Regions from separate parts of the Paraburkholderia phenazinium genome, predicted to be linked through region 1. Evidence: riboswitches for the same ligand, from Rfam matches in the RefSeq annotation. Region 1 holds a riboswitch; the other holds the start of a gene.
The links. Region 1 has a riboswitch for thiamine pyrophosphate ahead of thiC (phosphomethylpyrimidine synthase ThiC). Riboswitches for the same ligand answer to the same signal wherever they lie in the genome.

Region 1 (9,414 bases):
GAACCAGACGTCGAACACTTCGGCTCAGTTCACCTCCACCGAACTCACGCTGGGCGAGCCGTACGATCGCGCATGGGCGCGCGTGGGTCTTGCGCTCGACCGCAGCAACTTCACGGTCGATACCCGCGACCGTACCCGCGGGCTGTATTCGATCCGCTATGTCGATCCGAAGGACATGCGCTCGGAAGAGCAGGGCTTCTGGAGCCAGGTCATGCACGGCCATACCGAGAAGGTCGCCAAGACGTATCTGGTGAACGTACGGGCCGTTACGCCGGATCAGACCCGTGTAGCCGTGGTTGACGACAAGGGCAATATCGACTCGTCGCAACCGGCCAAAGAGATCATGGCCCTCGTGGTCGATCAGTTGCACTGAGCCCTCGCTGCTTCGTCAAAAGCCCGCCTGGTATGGCTTCCAGGCGGGCTTTTTTATGCCCGTGGCCGGCGCCTTATGGCTGGCCCAGCAACGGATGTGCGCCTCGCATGGAGTTTGCTTGTCTGCCTGAACCAAGACCAAGGAGACCTGCCATGTTCGACGTGATTCCCTACTGGATGTGGGCAGCCAGCCTGCTCATTCTCGCGCTGGTGTGCGGCGCGGCCCTCTCGGCGCATGAGTCGAGGCATGCGCCGACGCGAGTCCGGGGCGTGGCGGCACGCGCCAAATGGCGCGTGCGCTGAACGGCGCACCGCCCGGGCGGGCTCGTGTGCCGAGCGCGCGTAACGTGACGTTACGGCGTAACGCGCCGCAAAAGCCCGCCTCTTTTGCCGACGACGCGAAAAATAAATATAAAAATCAATGACCTGCGTTTTCGTGTCAAAGGTATTTCAGATTGGCACACAAGCTGCTTTATCTACCTCATGAGGCCTGACTGGCCGCACGCAAGCCGCTCACGCGGTGCTGGCGCGCGACGTCGGTTTGCCTCACTACAGCACGATTCAGCGCCGGGCTAACGACCCGGTGCTTTGCCCGATGACGGCCTGCGCGCGGCGCGCGCGGCCCTGGTGGCCCCGTCGCCTATCCTCGTAGGGCGACGGTTTCGCCCGCGCTTCCATGAAGCGCGGGCTATTTTTTTTGCGCTGGCGTTTTTAGGTGTCCGCGCTGCTGGGACGGCGCGGCTTCACCCACGGAATCCGTTTGACCACACCCGTGGCGAGCGCGGTGCCGATCAGAATCACCACACATCCTTCGAGCATCCCCGGCGAGACGCTTTCGCCGAGAAACAGTGCGCCCCACAGGATGCCGAAGATCGGGATCACAAAGGTGACGGTGATGGTTTTTGCAGGACCGATGGCGGCGAGCAGATGAAAGTACAGCATGTACGCGACACCCGTGCAGGCGACGCCCAGTGCGATAACCGCTCCCCACGCGTTCAGCGAGATCGGCGCGGCGGGCCAGTAGATCATCGCCAGCGGCAGCAAAACCACGGTGGCGCCGGTCATCGTGCCGGTGGCGACGGTGAGCGCGTCGACGCCGCTCAGGTGCCGTTTGGCATAGTTGGCGGCAATGCCGTACAGCAGCGTCGCGCCGAGTGCGGCGGCCGCAGCGAGCGCGGTTGTCAATGGCGTCGCGCTGCCGCCGTGGGGCGAGACAATCTGATCCCACACCAGCATCAACACGCCGAGGAAACCGACTACGAGACCGAGGCTGCGCAACGCGCTCAGGCGGTCCTTTAACCAGAGGAAGGCCACGAGCGCGCCCCATAGCGGCGTGCTGGCGTTGATCACCGAGGTGACGCCCGCCGACAGCGTCAACTCCGCATACGCGAACAGGCAGAAAGGCGCCGCCGAATTGAGAATGCCGACTATCACCAGCGGCACGGCCCGGCTGCGCAGCGTGGCGAGCGACTCGCGCAGTGGACGTCGCACGATTAGCACGATCGCGAGAGACAGTGCGCCGATGCCGACCCGCAGGGCCATCAGCGGGGCGACCCCGAAGTCGGTCACGCCGACCCGGATGAAAAGGAACGACGCTCCCCATAGAGCGGCGAGGATGATGAGCTGGAGCAGATTTCTGGAGTTCATTTGAGGCGCGTCTCGCGCGGTTGAGTCGAGACGCGAAGTGATGGTACCCGCGTGAACGCGCGGATATTTCACGCTGGAATGAAACAGCAAGATCTTCTTGCCGACCGGCTTCTTCGACGGGGATAGGGTAGGCGGCGCGCTCGTTTGCGTAAAACGAGCAATTCTCACGGCTATGTGAGGAAAATTGACGGAAAGCCGAGGCAAAAAAAACGGGCACGCCCTCCAAGCGTGCCCGCCGTCATGCCTCCGGCTGTGCGCTCGCTCAGTGCGGGATCATCCACTGCAGATAGTTCTGCTGCAGCCACACGATGATGCCAAGCACGATCGTGAGAATCAGCGAGTGCTTGAACGTCTTGGCGAACACCACACCTTCCTTGCCTTTGAGTTCGGTGGTGGCAACGCCGGTGGAGATGTTTTGCGGCGAGATCATCTTGCCCATCACACCGCCCGACGAGTTCGTCGCTGCCATCAGGATCGGGTTCAGGTTGAGCTGGTTGGCAGCCACCACCTGGAGATTACCGAACAGCGCATTGCCTGACGTGTCGCTGCCCGAGAGGAAGACGGCAACCCAACCGAGGAACGCCGACACCAGCGGGAAGAATGCCCCCACCGACGCGACACCGAGACCGAGCGTGTAGGTGAGCCCCGAGTAGTTCATCAGATAGGCGAGCCCGACGATGGTCGCTACCGTCAGAATGGCGATGCGCGTCTGCACCCAGGTGTCGACGATGGCGCGGCCGAACTCGGCCAGCGAGAGCTTCACCAGCAACGCCGTGATGATCGCGGCAACCAGGATGGCCGTGCCGGTGGCGAGCGGCTGGAAGTCCCAGATGGCCCCATACGCCGTGTGATACAGCGTGATGTAGACCGCCTTGTCGAGACCGGGCCACGGCACCTTGACGTCGCCGATCGTGAAGACCTTGGCGATCGTCCAGACGATCACGACCACTGACACAATGATCCACGGATACCAGCCCTGCGCGCCGCTGATCTTGCTGTCGCGCACTTCGTTGATGCGATCGACGTTGACGGCGAACTTCGGATCCGGGGCAGGCTTCCAGAACTTCAGGAACGACACCGTCACGATCAGCGAAACCAGCGAGGAGAGCACGTCGGTCAGGCTGTAGTTGACGTAGTTCGAGGAGATGAACTGGGTGACGGCGAAGCTGCCGCCGGCCACCAGCAGCACCGGCCAGATGCGCAGCATGTTACGAAAGCCCGCATACACGGCGATCACATAGAACGGCAGCAGGAACGCGAAGAACGGCAACTGGCGGCCGATCATCTGGGCGAGGCTGTTGGCCGGCAGGTGCGTGACCGCGGCGAGCACGGTGACCGGCACGCCGAGCGCGCCGAAGGCGACCGGCGCGGTATCGAAGATCAGCGTGAAGGTCAGGGCTTCGAGTGTCGGGAAGCCGAGCAGGATCAGCAGTGAGCTGGTGATCGCGACCGGTGTGCCGAAGCCGGAGATGCCTTCGAGCAGCGCGCCGAACGAGAAGCCGATCACGACGAGCACGATACGGCGGTCGTTCGGCAGATTGTCGATCATCCACATGCGGAACGCGGCGAAGCGTCCCGAGCGTTGCGCGATGTTGTAGAGCAGGATCGCCGCGACGACGATCCACATGATCGGCCAGAGCGCGAAGACCGCGCCGGCGACGACCGTGTTGATGGCAAGCCCGACCGGAAATTGCCAGCCGAAGATCGCCACCAGCAGCCCGACGATCAGTCCGGCGAGCGACGCCTGCCATGCCGGGCGCCGGGCCCAGCCAAGCAGCACGAGGACCACGAGGATAGGTAGTGCAGCGACGATGAACGACGGGAATAGCGAATTGCCAATCGGGGTCAACAGTTGGTGAAACATCACGTCTCCTTCGTTGTTGTTCGAGTCGACGCGACCCGCTGCATGTTATGTGACGCGTCGAATGTGGCAGAACGGATGACGGTATGGCTGCGTGTGGGACAGCACCGTGTTCTCTATTTAAACAGATAATGCATGCGGCAGCATCAGGATAGAGCGCGCGCTGGCGCAGTCAAGACGGGGAAACCAGCGGCGTATGGACGGCAGTGGGCATAGATGGCGCGCAGGTGGCTGGCACCTGGCGCGGGCCTGACCTGGCGGTCAGATTGGGTCTGTCACAGGCCGGGAAAAGAGGTGATGCTGGGTGTGTATTCCGACGTGGCTCATTGGTTCATCGGCTCAGTGCCAATGGCCTCCGCCACCGCCATGCCAACCGCCGCCGTGCCAGCCACCGCCGTGCCAGCCGCCACCCCAGCAACAGCCGCCGCCCCAGAAGCCGGCAAAACCGACCGATACCGATGGTCCCCAATACGGGTAACCATAACCGTAGCCATATCCGTAGTACGGATAGGCCGGGGCCGCATACGGATAAGCCGCATAGGGATACGCGGAATAGGCCGGCCCGACATCCGGAGCCGGCGTATAGATCTGCTGGCTAGCCGCGGTCGCCGCCGGTGACGGCACTACATAGCTACCCGAAGCCGTCACCGACGGCGGTGGCGGCGCGGGGATCGGGTTGTGCTGGTTCAGCGCGCCAACGGGCTCGCCGTTCGCATTCACCGCCACGGACGTCTGCGAGGAACCCGTGGTTGGGTAGTAGCCGTTCGCGCCGTAGGGATAGTAGCCGTAGGGGTAGTAACAGCCCGCGAGGGCGAGCGCGGCAGCCGCGGCGCCAAGACGGGTGATAGCCGAAAGTGGACTCATGGCATGCTCCTGATGCAGCTCGATGCCGCGATGGTTAATGTTCGAGAGGTTGCAAACCGGCATCTTCCACTCAGAATACCCCTGAGCGATTCGGGTCAGGTTGCAAACAGGTTACCGCTTATTTCAGTGCCGTGCCGGATGTGTCCTGGGTAAGGGCTTGTCGGGATTGGCGCGCATTCGGGTCGCTTCGAACCGTGCCCGCAAAAGAAAAGGGCCCGCCAGCGGCGAGCCCTTGAGTTGCACGAGAAGCGAGGTGGCGCATCCTGCCGGCGCCACCCACCGGCCTCACTGCCGCTGATAAATCTCGGCGCCCTTTTTCATGAACTCGATCGACTTCACTTCCATGCCTTTCTTCAAGGCTTCGTCGTCGGTCACACCTTGCTGCGCGGCGAACTCGCGCACGTCCTGCGTGATCTTCATCGAGCAGAAGTGCGGGCCACACATCGAGCAGAAGTGCGCGACCTTGGCCGAGTCCTTCGGCAGCGTTTCGTCGTGGAATTCACGCGCCTTGTCCGGATCGAGACCGAGGTTGAACTGGTCTTCCCAACGGAATTCGAAGCGCGCTTTCGACAGCGCGTTGTCACGCACCTGCGCGCCCGGGTGACCCTTCGCCAGATCCGCCGCATGGGCCGCGAGCTTGTACGTGATGATGCCGGTCTTGACGTCGTCCTTGTTCGGCAGACCCAGGTGTTCCTTCGGCGTTACGTAGCAGAGCATCGCCGTGCCGAACCAGCCGATCATCGCAGCACCGATGCCTGACGTGATGTGGTCGTAGCCCGGGGCGATGTCGGTGGTCAACGGTCCCAGCGTGTAGAACGGCGCTTCGTCACACCATTCCAGTTGCAGGTCCATGTTCTCCTTGATCAGTTGCATCGGCACGTGGCCCGGGCCTTCGATCATCGTCTGCACGTCGTGCTTCCACGCGATCTGCGTGAGCTCGCCGAGCGTCTTCAGTTCGCCAAGTTGCGCTTCGTCGTTGGCGTCGTAGATCGAGCCGGGACGCAGGCCGTCGCCGAGCGAGAAGGCCACGTCATAGGCCTTCATGATTTCGCAGATGTCTTCGAAGTGCTCGTACAGGAAGCTTTCCTTGTGATGCGCGAGACACCACTTCGCCATGATCGAGCCGCCGCGCGAGACGATACCCGTCATGCGCTTCGCCGTGAGCGGCACGTATTGAAGACGCACGCCGGCGTGGATCGTGAAGTAATCGACGCCTTGCTCCGCCTGTTCGATCAGCGTGTCGCGGAAGATTTCCCACGTCAGGTCTTCGGCCTTGCCGTTGACCTTTTCCAGCGCCTGGTAGATCGGCACCGTGCCGATCGGCACCGGCGAATTGCGGATGATCCACTCGCGCGTTTCGTGGATGTGCTTGCCGGTGGAGAGATCCATCACCGTGTCGCCGCCCCAGCGGATCGCCCACGTCATCTTGTCGACTTCTTCGCCGATCGACGAGGTCACCGCCGAGTTGCCGATGTTCGCGTTGACCTTCACGAGGAAGTTACGGCCGATGATCATCGGCTCGCTTTCGGGGTGATTGATGTTGTTCGGGATGATCGCGCGGCCGCGGGCCACTTCGTCGCGCACGAATTCCGGCGTGATTTCGGTGAGACCGTTCGGACCGAAGGCACTCGCGCCGAATGCCTGGCCCGGATGCTGACGGCCCATCATCGCCGCGAGCTTTTCGCCGTTCGGACCGCTCGTCTTGAGCGACTCAAGATACGCCGCGCGCTGCTGGTTTTCGCGGATCGCGATGTACTCCATTTCCGGCGTGATGATGCCTTTGCGCGCGTAGTGCATCTGCGAAACGTTGGCGCCGGCTTTGGCGCGGCGCGGCGTGCGATGCAGGCCCTGGAAGCGCAGATCGGCGGTGGCCGTATCGGCGGCGCGTTCGCGGCTGAAGTCGCTCGACAGACCGCTTAGCGCTTCGGTGTCGCCGCGTTCTTCGATCCAGCGTTGACGCAAAGCCGGCAGACCCGCGCGGATATCGATCGTGGCATCCGGATCGGAGTAGGGGCCCGACGTGTCGTAGACGAAGACCGGGGGATTCTTCTCGCCGCCGAAGCTGTCCGGTGTATCCGACTGGCTGATTTCGCGCATCGGCACGCGGATATCGTCGCGTGAGCCAGTGACGTAGATCTTGCGGGAATTCGGCAGCGGGGCGACAGCGGCCGCATCGACGTGAGCGTCGGCGGAAAGGAACTTCGGATTGGCGTTCATGCATTTCTCCATGCAAAGCTCTATGTGGGGCCGCTAAGCAGGAGACGAGATGGAAGTTGTCGGAATTCGCCAGAGGATGAGGCGGTGCTGCGCTACGAATTCCGTACGCTTCCCTGCGCTGGCATTATCCAGATCAGGTTCAAAGGGTATTTCTCACCCACGCAACACGGACCTCCAACCTCCGTGCGACGCAGGACCCCCGCGTTAGCAGCGCACACGATACACCGCCGGCGCAGTGCTTGGCAACCGGTCTCGAAATCGGTGTGGCCCGAATGGTGGCCGGCTTACAGCCTGTCGTGCTTATCTCTATTGGGCTGCGCGGGGTGATGCGCCGCAGCATGAAAGGTGGCGTTGCCCGATCTTTATCGTCAGCCACGCCATGTCCTCCAGTCCCGCAATAAAATTTCAGAGGCGCTGTCATAACGGGCGACGCTCGCCGACTAACGTGCAGATTTCCAGATGGAGCCTGCCATGAATCCCCTTATGCGTTCCCACGCGTATCCGCTTATGCCTGTACGCGTGCGTTCACTCACGCGCCGCTTTGCCGACTCGCCGGTGGTGCGTGCCATCGCGCTGTTTGCCGCGCTAGCCACGAGCGGTGCCGCTCAGGCCGCCGATGCGATGTGCAAGGCGCACAGCCCGGCCCACCGTGTCGCGCTGGTCGAGTTGTACAGCAGCGAGGGTTGCAATAGCTGCCCGCCGGCGGATCACTGGCTGGGTCAGTGGAAGGACAGCGGTGCCGCTCGAGGCGTCGTGCCGCTTGCCTTGCATGTCGACTACTGGAACAGCCTTGGCTGGAACGACCGCTTCTCCCAGCATCGTTTCACTGAACGGCAGCAGACGCTGACCGATCTCGCCGGCGGCCACACGATTTACACGCCTGAAATCTTCGTGTCGGGGCGTGAGTTGCGTAGCTGGTCCCGGCCCGAGAGCTTCGATGAGCGTGTTCACGAGGTGACCGCCGAGCCGGCGCAGGCAGACGTTGCGCTTGAACTCGCGCCGCCTGCTCAGGGCACGAACGGTTTCGGCGTCGACGCGCGCTTCACGTCCAAAGCCACGGTCCACGATCCATTGAACGCGTACGTCGCCGTCTATGAAAACGCGCTGACGTCGCAAGTGCGCGCCGGCGAAAACAGTGGCGCGACGCTGCATCACGAACGCGTCGTGCGGCAATGGATCGGTCCGGTGCCGCTTGCGGGCGGCAGCGCGCAGATTCGCCGTGAGATCGCGCTCGATGCCACCGATGCCGCCGACCGCCAGGCGCAGCCGGACAGGTTCGGCGTCGTGGCCTTCGTCGAAAACGCATCCACCGGCGAGGTGTTGCAGGTGACGGAACTGGCCGCCTGTCAGTGAGGCCGCCGGCGATCGATTGAGGTCGACGCCTTCGCCATGAGTAACCCTCGATCTGAACCTCGCACCTGATTTTCGGAGACTTGAAACCTCGCATGCTCTAGCCGTCGCGGCGTCTGTTCGGCAGGCAGTCGCTCGCACGAACGCCCAGCCGCTTTCCGGATACAGAATTTACGATTCTTTCATGGACGCCCAACCGCGTTCCTGCATAATGCTGCGGTGCGTGCCGCGGTTGTCCGCCGTTGCCGTCCCCAAGTACTTCTGCCCGTTCTACCACCATGTCTTTGAGCCTTGCCTGCCAGGCCGCATCCACGATGCGGCGCCCGCCATCTGGACCCAGCGTCCCCAGCGGGGGCACAACGCCTCGAACGACATGGGTGGATTGAACGCATGTCGCTGCAACCTCCTGGCCGTTTTCCCCTCCGTTTTGCCGTTCGCCTGCCTCAGTCTCATGCTGGCCGGATTGCGCTCGCGCTGAGCGTCGTCTACCTCGTGTGGGGCTCCACGTATCTGGCCGTGCACGTGGCGCTCGGATCATTCCCACCGCTCCTTCTGTCCGGCCTGCGCAACCTGTTTGCGGGTATCGGCCTGTTCGTCTTCGCCGCGCGTCGTGACCCGGTCTGGCCAAACACCGCTGAGATTCGCAACGCCGGGCTGGTCGGTACGATGCTGGTGGGTCTCTCGAGCGGGATGCTGGCTTTCGGCATGCGCACGGTCGGCACCGGCACTGCCGCGGTCATGGTCGCTACCGTGCCGCTGTTCGCTACCGTCATCGCCGCTGTGGCGGGACGCAAGATCGGGCGGGGCGAATGGTTTGCCGTGGGCCTCGGACTCGTGGGGATTGCGATCCTGAGTCAGGGCGGTGGCGCGTCGGGCTCGGCCGGCGGGAGTCTCGCAATTCTGTGTGGCGCGCTCTTCTGGGCAGGCGGCGCGCATCTGGCTGGACGGCTGAAACTGCCGTCGGACCTGTTTATGTCTACCGCGTTGCAGATCGGCCTGGGTGGCGCGATGTCGACGATCGTCGCGTGGGTCTCCGGCGAGCGCATGGCCGAACTGCACATCCTGCCGCTGCTGGCGTTCTTCTACCTGATGCTGGTCGGCAC
Region 2 (9,414 bases), 1.8 Mb from region 1:
GCCTGGGGAATTGGGAGGTGACGCAGGAAGCGTCAGTAGAGCGTCAATGTCGCGCCGAGATAATGGTGTCGACGCCGTAGACGTGGGCCAGGCTGGCGAGACCAGCGGGCAGGTTGACGATTTCGAGCGCGGCGCCGCGTGCCTGGGCGGCCCGCTGCCAAGCGATCAGCACGGCGAGCGCCGACGAGTCGAATTGAGCAAGCGGCGCGCAATCGACACCGTTCGCACCCGCTGCGATACGTTGCAGCCCCGCCGCGAGCGCGGCCTTCGCGCTCGCGTGGGTCAACGTGGTGCCGGTTTCGAAACGGCCCGCCACTGAGCGGACCTCGGCGTTCACCGCTGTGCTCACGACTGCTTGCCTGCGGCGAGTTGCTGGTTGCGCTGCGTGAGGAACTGGATCAGCCCGTCAACGCCGTGTTGCTGGATCTGCTCATTGAACTGCTGCTGATACGCCTGGATCAGCCATGCGCCAAGCACGTTGATGTCATACACGCGCCAGCCGTCCTGCGTTTTGTACAGACGATAGTCGAGTTCCACCGGCGAGCCGTTGTTCATCACCACCGAGCGCACCACCGTATCGGTGTCGTCCGGATTCATGCGAAACGGCTTGTACTGGATCTGCTGGTCTTTGACCTGCGCGAGCGCGCCCGAATACGTACGGATCAGCAGCATCTTGAACTGCTCGACCACGGCGTTTTGCTGCTCCGGCGTGGCGGTACGCCAGTTGCGACCCATGGCCAGTTGCGTCGTGCGGCGGAAGTCCGTGTACGGCAGGATCTTCTCGTTGACGAGCTGGGTGATGTGCGAAATGTCGCCCTGCTGGATCGACTTGTCGCTGCGGACAGCGTCGACCACCTGCTGGGTGACGGTCTTGATCAGCGCATCGGGTGCGCTGCTATCGACCGCTTGCGCATAAGCTGCGCTACCAAACGAAAACAACGCAGCAAAAAACGGAACGAGGAAGAATTTTTTCATATTAAGCCTAGCAAGAAGAATAGTGCGGCAAACCTTGGAGCCGACAATAGCACGCGAGTTCATCCACGATCCACGCGCAACCTGACAGAGTCGTTTCCAGGTGTTACTGCCGCATCCTCAACGCAATCTGAACGACGGGAAGGTAAGCCGCGGCGGCACGACCTGGTCGGCAGGGACCTGATCGTTCTCCGGGCCACCATTCATATCGATCGGTGGTGACGCGGCCGTGTCAGAGGCCGGCGTCGCAGTCGCGGCGGTGGCGCCCGAGGCGCCCTGCGGCGCTCCGGCACCTGCCTGCGCAGGCGTGGCCGCTGTCGCGGAAGCCGCGCCCGGCGCCGAAGCGGCCCCAGCAGCGGCGGCCGCGCCGCCATCGACGTCGTCGTATTTCGGCAGCGGTGCATTGTCGCCGTAATCCGGCAGCGCCGCGTTGCCGCCACCCTTACCCTGGGTCAACAGATAATTACGGCGCTGCAGGTATGCATTACGCACGAACGAATACTTGTCGAGCGCCGCGCCTTCCAGCACATCGCTCGCGTTCAGCAGGTTCGCCCGCGTGTTGACGATGTTGATCCCGTACAGCGCCCAGCTCAGGCCGTCCGGGTGAATGTAAGTCAACGGGTTGACAAAGTATTCGGCTATTGAGCCGAACCCATCGCGCACCGTGCTCGGCCCGAACAGCGGCAGCACCAGGTACGGTCCCGACGGCACGCCATAGTGACCGAGCGTGAGGCCGAAGTCGTTCTCGTGCTTGGGCAGCTTCGCAAGCGTCGCCACGTCGAACAGGCCGCCGACGCCGAAGGTGGTGTTGATGACGATCCGCATGATGTCCTCGACACCGTCGGTAATCTTCAACTGCAGCAGATTGTTGGCCGCAATGTAGACGTCGCCGATGTTCGAGAAGAAGTTCGTCACGCTGTCGCGCACCGGCTGCGGTGTGATGTACACATAGCCCTTCGCAACAGGCTTCAGCGCGTACTGGTCGATCTTGTCGTTGAACTTGAAGATCGTACGGTTCACGCCCTCGAGCGGATCGCCCTTGGTCGGAGTCTGGACCGTCGCACAGCCGGCGAGCAGCGCCGCGCCGAACGCCAGCGTGGTGATACGGACGCGCATGGTCTGCATTCTTGTTCTCCTTATTGACCCGACGCGCCCGAAGCGGGCACAGCCGGCGCCGGTGCCGCCGGTGCGGGGGCTGCAGCGGGTGCGCCCGGCTTGGCAGCGCCTGAGTCTGCCGCCTTGCTATAGAGGAATTGTCCAATCAGGTTTTCGAGCACGATGGCCGACTGCGTCATCGAGATCGTGTCGCCTGCCTTCAACATCTCGCTATCGCCACCCGGTTCGAGACCGATGTACTGCTCACCGAGCAGGCCAGAAGTCAGGATCTTGGCGGAGGTGTCCTTCGGAAACTGGTATTGCTTGTCGAGATCGATTGTGACCAAAGCTTGATACGAATTCGTGTCGAAGTTGATCGAGTCGACGCGGCCGACCGTCACGCCCGCACTCTTCACCGGCGCGCGCGCCTTCAGTCCGCCGATATTGTCGAACTTGAGTTTGACCGGGTAGGTTGCCTGAAACGACAACGAGCTCATGTTGCCGGCCTTCAACGCCAGGAACAGCAGCGCTACGAAACCCAGCACCACAAACAGGCCGACCCAGAAGTCGAGAGCAGTCTTTTTCATCGTCATCCCAAAGAGAATCCATCGCGCCGGCCACGCCGACCCCGCGGCGCGGGCAAGCTGATGCCCGCGGCAGAAAGCGCGTCGCGTGGTTTTAGCTGAACATCAATGCAGTCAGCAGGAAATCGAGGCCCAGCACAGCAAGCGAACCGTACACGACCGTCTTGGTCGTCGCACGTGACACGCCTTCCGGGGTCGGTTTGGCTTCGTAACCCTGGAAAAGCGCGATGAACGTCACCGCAAAGCCGAACACAATACTCTTGATCACCCCGTTACCGACGTCAGCCCACACGTCGACGCCGCCCTGCATCTGCGACCAGAAAGAGCCGGCATCGACCCCGATCATCAGCACGCCCACCACATAGCCGCCGCCGATCCCGACCGCGCTGAAGATGGCCGCAAGAATCGGCATCGAGATAATGCCCGCCCACAGGCGCGGCGCGACCACGACCTTGATCGGATCGACCGCCATCATTTCCATGGCCGTCAATTGCTCGCCGGCTTTCATCAGACCGATTTCGGCCGTGAGCGACGTGCCGGCGCGCCCCGCGAACAGCAGCGCCGTGACCACCGGCCCCAGCTCGCGCACGAGCGACAGCGCGACCAGCAGCCCGAGCGCCTGCTCGGAACCATAGCGGTTCAGCGTGTTATAGCCCTGCAAGCCGAGCACGAAGCCGACGAACAGGCCCGACACCGCGATGATCACGAGCGAATAATTGCCCACGAAGTGGATCTGCTTCGTGACAAGACGCGGACGGCGCAACAACGGGAAAAATTCGAGCACCAGACGGAAGAAGAGCCGCGTGGCGTAGCCGGCGGTCTCGAGGCCGCCGAGCACCGAACGTCCGATCGCACTGATCATGCCTGTCCCCCGCCGATGCCGAAATCTGCCGCAAGCGGCGTGTTGCTGGGATAGTGGAATTTGAACGGACCGTCCGGCGCGCCGTCGATGAACTGGCGCACGGTGGGATCGGTCGAGGCCCGCAACTGGTCAGGCGTGCCCTCGGCGTGAACGCCGCCGTTGGCGAGGAAATACACGTAGTCGGCAATCGCGAACGATTCCGGCACATCGTGCGTCACCAGAATCGAGGTCGCGCCGAGCGCCTGATTCAGCGTGCGAATCAGGTTTGCCGTGATGCCAAGCGAAATGGGGTCCAGGCCGGCGAACGGCTCGTCGTACATCATCAGTTCGGGGTCGAGCGCGATAGCCCGGGCCAGCGCCACGCGCCGCGCCATGCCGCCGGAGATCTCGGACGGCGACAGATCGCGCGCGCCGCGCAAGCCGACGGCGTTGAGCTTCATCAGCACCAGGTCGCGGATCAGTTCTTCCGGCAGGTCCGTGTGCTCACGCAGCGTGAAGGCGACGTTTTCGAACACGGACATGTCGGTGAACAAGGCGCCGAACTGAAACAGCATGCCCATCTTGCGGCGCAATGCGTACAGGCCGTCGCGCGTTTGCGCGCCGACGTCCTGGCCGTGGAACAGGATCTGTCCGCGCAATGCACGCACGAGGCCGCCGATCAGCCGCAGCACGGTGGTCTTGCCGCATCCCGAGCCGCCCATGACCGCCACGACCTGACCGCGCTGGAAGCGCAGGTTCAGGTTCGACAGGACGAGCCGGTCGCCGTAACCGAAGTCGACGTCACGAAGCTCGAGAAGGGTCTCGGAGGTGGAAGGCACGAGGCTGACAATCCTTTTGCACGGAACGGCGAATTATAGGGCCATCGTGCAAAAGTTGCCGTGACGCGCCCGGTCCCCGATAAACAGGGGACCACGCGATTATGGCGTAAACCCTTGGAGCATTGCAGAAACCGCAACAGCAGGGTCCGCAGCCTCCGTGACAGCCCGCACCACGGCGGCGCAGCCGACGCCGGTCGCCAGTACTTGCGGCAGCACCTGCTGGTCGATTCCGCCAATCGCGACGAGCGGCACCACGCCATCGAGCAGGCGTACGTAGCGGGCGAGACGCCTCAGACCTTGCGGCGCGGTCGGCATCACTTTGGTGGTGGTCGGGAACACCGCGCCGAGCGCGATGTAACTCGGCCGGAAGTGCAGCGCGATCAGCATCTCGTAGTAGCCGTGCGTCGACAGGCCAAGGCGCACGCCCGCGGCGGCGAGACTGCCGAGGTCGGCAAGATGCAGGTCTTCCTGACCGAGATGGACGCCGTACGCGCCGGCTTCGAGCGCGGCCTGCCAGTGATCGTTGATGAACACCTGAGCGTCATGCTTGCGGCCCGCCGCGACGCAGCGCGCGATTTCCTGCGCCAGTTCGGCCGGCTCGGCAGTTTTGCGGCGCAGCTGGACCGTCTTCACACCGTAGCCGACCACCCGCTCGACCCACTCGGCGGTTGGCAGCACGGGATAGAGGCCGAGGCGATCCGGGCAGCGTGCGAACGGCTGCTCGGGTGCAGCGGGCAATCCGAGGACGCGCGGGAAGCGCGACAGGTCGCACGGCCATGCGTCGGCGGCGGTGGTTTCGTCGCCGTCGCGCCAGGCGAGCGCCAGCACCAGTGCGTCGTGCGGATCAAAACCGCAATCCAGAAACGCCGCCAGCGCGGGAATCCAGTCTTCGGCGAGATGGCCTTCCAGCGGATAACGCTCGCCACCCAGATGCAGCGTCGCCCGGCCCGCGGCGGCTTCGATCACACCCGCGCCCTGCACTTGCCAGCGCGCCACCTGCTCGCCGTGCTGCTGGGCGTCGGCGATGACGATCAGATCGCCGCCGTTAGCGTCGTCAGGCGCGGTAAGGCAAATCCGCCATGGCGCGTGAGTCGGCGGCCAATCGCCGAGCGTCGCGCGAATGCGCTCGGCGGCTTCGCTCAGTTCGTCGGCGGGCGGCCAGAAGACGTCGCGGCCGGCGAGCGGATTCGTTTGCATGTCCGTCTGCGAGTTCGTTTGCGGCGTGGTCTGACTCATGTCGAACTCCCATCCTGATGCCAGAACGGCATACCGACCACCGGCGTGCTCGCATGGGCCGTTTCGCGTTCAGCCATCGGCCCGGCAAGGTACGCCTGGCGGCCCGCCTCGACGCCCAGCGCGAACGCGCGGGCCATCGCTTCGGGATGGGTCGCCTGCGACACCGCCGTATTCAGCAGCACGCCGTCGAAGCCCCACTCCATCACCTGCGCGGCGTGCGACGGGACGCCGAGCCCCGCATCGACGATCAGCGGCACGTCCGGCAACCGGTCACGCAGCACCCGCAGACCGTATGGATTGATCACGCCCTTGCCGGTGCCGATCGGCGCGCCCCACGGCATCAACGCCTCGCAGCCGGCGTCGAGCAGACGCCGTCCGATCACCAGATCTTCCGTGCAGTACGGCAGCACCTTGAAACCGTCTTTGACGAGCCGCGCAGCCGCCTCGATCAGACCGACCGGATCGGGCTGCAACGTGTAGTCGTCGCCGATCAGTTCGAGCTTGATCCAGTCGGTTTCGAAGACTTCACGCGCCATGTGGGCGGTCGTGACCGCCTCGCCGACGCTCTGGCAGCCGGCCGTGTTGGGCAATAGCGGCACGCCGTGGCGCTTGAGCAGATCGAAGAAGCCGGCTTCGGCACCGCCTTCGTTCATCTGCCGGCGCAGCGCGACGGTGATCATGCCAGGCTTCGCCGCATCGATCGAGTCGGACAGCGACTGCAGCGACGGATAGCGTGACGTGCCGAGCAACACCCGGCTGGCGAAGGTTTCGCCGTACAGCGTGAGCGCGTCGGCGGGAATGGGAGAAGTCATCTGGAAATCCTTGTCTCTGGCGATACCCGGCGACCTGGCTGTTCGGCTACGTGGTCGCGGGTAATCACCGTTTTTAGCCGCCGGCGACCGGTTGCACGACGTCGAGCTTGTCACCCGCTTGCAGCGCGCGCGCGGCGTGCTGGGTACGGGCCACAAAGTCGCCGTTCAGCGCAACCGCGAACGGCGGACGCGCGCCGAAAGCGGCGAGCGCGTCGGCGACGGTCGCCCCCTCGGGCAGCGACAACGGCTTCTGATTGATATGAATGTCCATGGTGTTCAGATACGTTTCAATCGATAGCGTAGGCAGCCGGCGCGGCAGCCCATGTGGCAATGGTCGCAACGCTCATGCCGGCACCTGCGAGCGGTTCTGCGGATCGAGCCGGGCAAGCTGGAACAGCTCGCTCCAGCGCGCGTCGCGCCGCCAGTCGTCGAAAGCGTCGGCATCGCCGATGCGTCCGTCGAGCAGCGCAGCGGCAAAGCGAACGGCTTCGTCCGCGACTTCGGGCACGATCATATAGCCGTGCCGGTACAGGCCGTTCACGCGCAAGGTCTGCGCGCCATCCCAGACCAGTGCCGGACGGTGGTCCGGCAAGGTCGGGCGGCACTGCGAGTTCAATTCGAGGATGCGCGCCTCGCCGAAGCCGGGGTGGACCGAGAACGCGGCACTCAGCAATTCCAGCGCGGAACGCACGCTGACGGGCGACATGTCCTCGCCTTCCACTTCGGTTGCGCCGATCACGTAAAGATCGTCCTGCTTCGGCGCGATATACAGCGGATAGCGCGGATGCAGCAGACGCACCGGGCGCGTGAGCTTGATCCGAGGCGCGTGGACGCGAGCAACCTCGCCACGAATGCCGCGCAAAGTCGGCAAAACAGTCTTGGCACCGAGGCCGCGGCAATCGATCGTCACGCGGGCGGACGGTAACGCGCCATCGTCCACGGGCGTGTTCCAGTGCGTTTCGACGCGCCGCTCGGCGAGGCCTGCGGCGAGCGCGCTCAACACCTGGCGATTATCGAGTTGTCCCTCATGCGGCAGCAGCCAGCCTTGCGCGAAACGGCCGGCCAGCGCGGGCTCGGTCGCGCCGAGTTGCGCACCCGAGAGCGTGACGAAGCCGCCATCCAGCAGATCGGCGGGCGCGTTCGAGCGCACCCGGCGTTCGAACAGCGGCGCTTCGGTGCGATCGGCGTGATGCCAGACCACCAGCGTCCCATTGCGTTGAAAGAACACCGGTATGGGCAGTTCGGCCAGTACTTGCGGCCAGCTATCGAGCGAGGCGGCGCCGAGGCGCGTGATCAGCAATTCGGCGCTGGCCGCTTCGGCGAGCGGCGCGAGCATCGCGGCCGCCACCCACGCGGCGGCTTGCGAACCGGCGGCATCGCCGCGCTCGTAAAGCGCCACGCGGTGTCCCGCACCGGCGAGGCGCCACGCGACCAGCCGGCCGCACAGTCCGCCGCCGATGATGGCGAAATCCGGTTGCGAGCGATCGAGCGCGTTCATTGCCGTCCTGCCGGCGCGCGCAGAGCGGCCTTGAGCGTCACGGGGCAAACGAAGCAATAGACTGAAGAATAAGCGGTCATCGTATCCTTTCCGTACGGCAACAGGCGCACGTACCCAAGGACGAAACCGGCGGGCGAGGCCGGCCGGACAAAATGCGCATCCAGTGACGGACGCTGCCCGGCGGGGAATGGAAGAAAAGCCAACTTCCGGAAACTTCCCGCGCCGGTATTACCCGGATCGGGTGCAAAGGGTCTCTCTCAGCCTTGCTGCGGCGTGCGGCCCGCGCGCAAAGCACCCCTGTTTCGTCGAGAGTCATTAGACCATAAAAGGCGCGGCGGCCGCAAACCGGGGGCGATGGAGCGGCTGCGATCACGGGCGGGCAGACCGTCGGGCCTGGGCGATTCATGTAGTCTCGCTCGGAGCCTCTGGCACAATGCGGCGATGGAGTCTGCGCCGTTGTCGCGGGCTCTCGCGTCAAACGCGACAACCATACGCCGGTCGCGCGAGGCCGCGGTCCAGTGCCTCAGGTGATTAATTTTCGCTTAAGCCGCCGGCGGCAGAATCGGGCGGTCGTACGACGGGTTCGAGGCCCGGGCCGCTATTTGCAATTCCGCTGTGGCACCGATCCACTATAGGCAAGCCGGTCTAGGCTTGCTTGCAGCGGGTCGGTCCAAGATGAGCCAGTATTTCTTCAGGATGGTCATGACACCCAATACTTCCCCTGCCAGCCCGCTCGAGCCGGACGACAAGGTCTCCGCGTGGAGTCTGATCAAGCCCTACTGGGTCTCTGAGGAATGGAAGATCGCGTGGGGGCTGCTCGTCACGATCATTGCGATCAACCTTGCCAATGTCTGGTTGAGCGTCAAGTTCAACACCTGGAACGGTGAGTTCTACAATGCGCTGCAAGCCAAGAACGTCCACGACTTTCCGCACCTGATGATGGTGTTCACGGTCATCGTGTTCGCGATGATCATCCTGTTCGTGTACGGCCGCTATCTGCGGCAGATGCTAGGGTTCCGCTGGCGTCAGTGGCTTACCCACCGCTACCTGGAAGAGTGGCTCGGCGACGGCGCGTTCTACCGCATCGAGCGCGACCGGCTCGCCGACAACCCGGACCAGCGTATCAGCGATGACCTTCAGTCGTTCGCAACGAACACGCTGGCTCTGTCGCTCGATTTCCTGTCCACCGTCGTCACACTGATTTCGTTTGTCACTATTCTTTGGGGACTGGCAGGCGCGTTGAACGTGACGCTCGGCGGCGTTCCGATCGTCATTCCAGGCTACATGGTGTGGGTCGCGGCGCTCTACGCGCTCGGCGGTTCCTACCTGATCCACAAGCTCGGTCACCCGCTGGTTTCGATCACCTACCAGCAGCAAAAGGTCGAGGCGGATTTCCGCTTTGGGCTGATCCGCGTACGCGAAAACGCCGAACAGATCGCCTTCTACGATGGCGAGGCGACCGAAAGGGCCACTGCGGGCAATGTGTTCCAGCGCATTCGCGACAACTGGTGGCGCGTGATGAAATACACGAAACGCC

Region 2: it holds a riboswitch for thiamine pyrophosphate, as region 1 does, so the genes downstream of both, BUS06_RS01380 (FAD-dependent oxidoreductase) here and thiC (phosphomethylpyrimidine synthase ThiC) in region 1, are expected to answer to the same signal.

The regions. Positions count from the first base shown of each region.
Region 1 is NZ_FSRM01000001.1:2,073,203-2,082,616, forward strand. It holds gene bamC (outer membrane protein assembly factor BamC) at 1-373, shown strand, start outside; gene BUS06_RS37815 (hypothetical protein) at 526-675, shown strand; gene BUS06_RS09645 (DMT family transporter) at 1,084-2,019, opposite strand; gene BUS06_RS09650 (L-lactate permease) at 2,282-3,883, opposite strand; gene BUS06_RS09655 (hypothetical protein) at 4,220-4,744, opposite strand; gene thiC (phosphomethylpyrimidine synthase ThiC) at 5,030-6,961, opposite strand; TPP riboswitch at 7,054-7,172, opposite strand; gene BUS06_RS09665 (DUF1223 domain-containing protein) at 7,469-8,314, shown strand; gene BUS06_RS09670 (EamA family transporter) at 8,702-9,414, shown strand, end outside.
Region 2 is NZ_FSRM01000001.1:274,329-283,742, forward strand. It holds gene BUS06_RS01335 (STAS domain-containing protein) at 44-349, opposite strand; gene BUS06_RS01340 (MlaC/ttg2D family ABC transporter substrate-binding protein) at 346-975, opposite strand; gene BUS06_RS01345 (MlaA family lipoprotein) at 1,093-2,097, opposite strand; gene mlaD (outer membrane lipid asymmetry maintenance protein MlaD) at 2,109-2,654, opposite strand; gene mlaE (lipid asymmetry maintenance ABC transporter permease subunit MlaE) at 2,746-3,513, opposite strand; gene BUS06_RS01360 (ABC transporter ATP-binding protein) at 3,510-4,331, opposite strand; gene thiE (thiamine phosphate synthase) at 4,431-5,567, opposite strand; gene BUS06_RS01370 (thiazole synthase) at 5,564-6,379, opposite strand; gene thiS (sulfur carrier protein ThiS) at 6,453-6,650, opposite strand; gene BUS06_RS01380 (FAD-dependent oxidoreductase) at 6,723-7,877, opposite strand; TPP riboswitch at 8,075-8,186, opposite strand; gene BUS06_RS01385 (ABC transporter ATP-binding protein/permease) at 8,580-9,414, shown strand, end outside.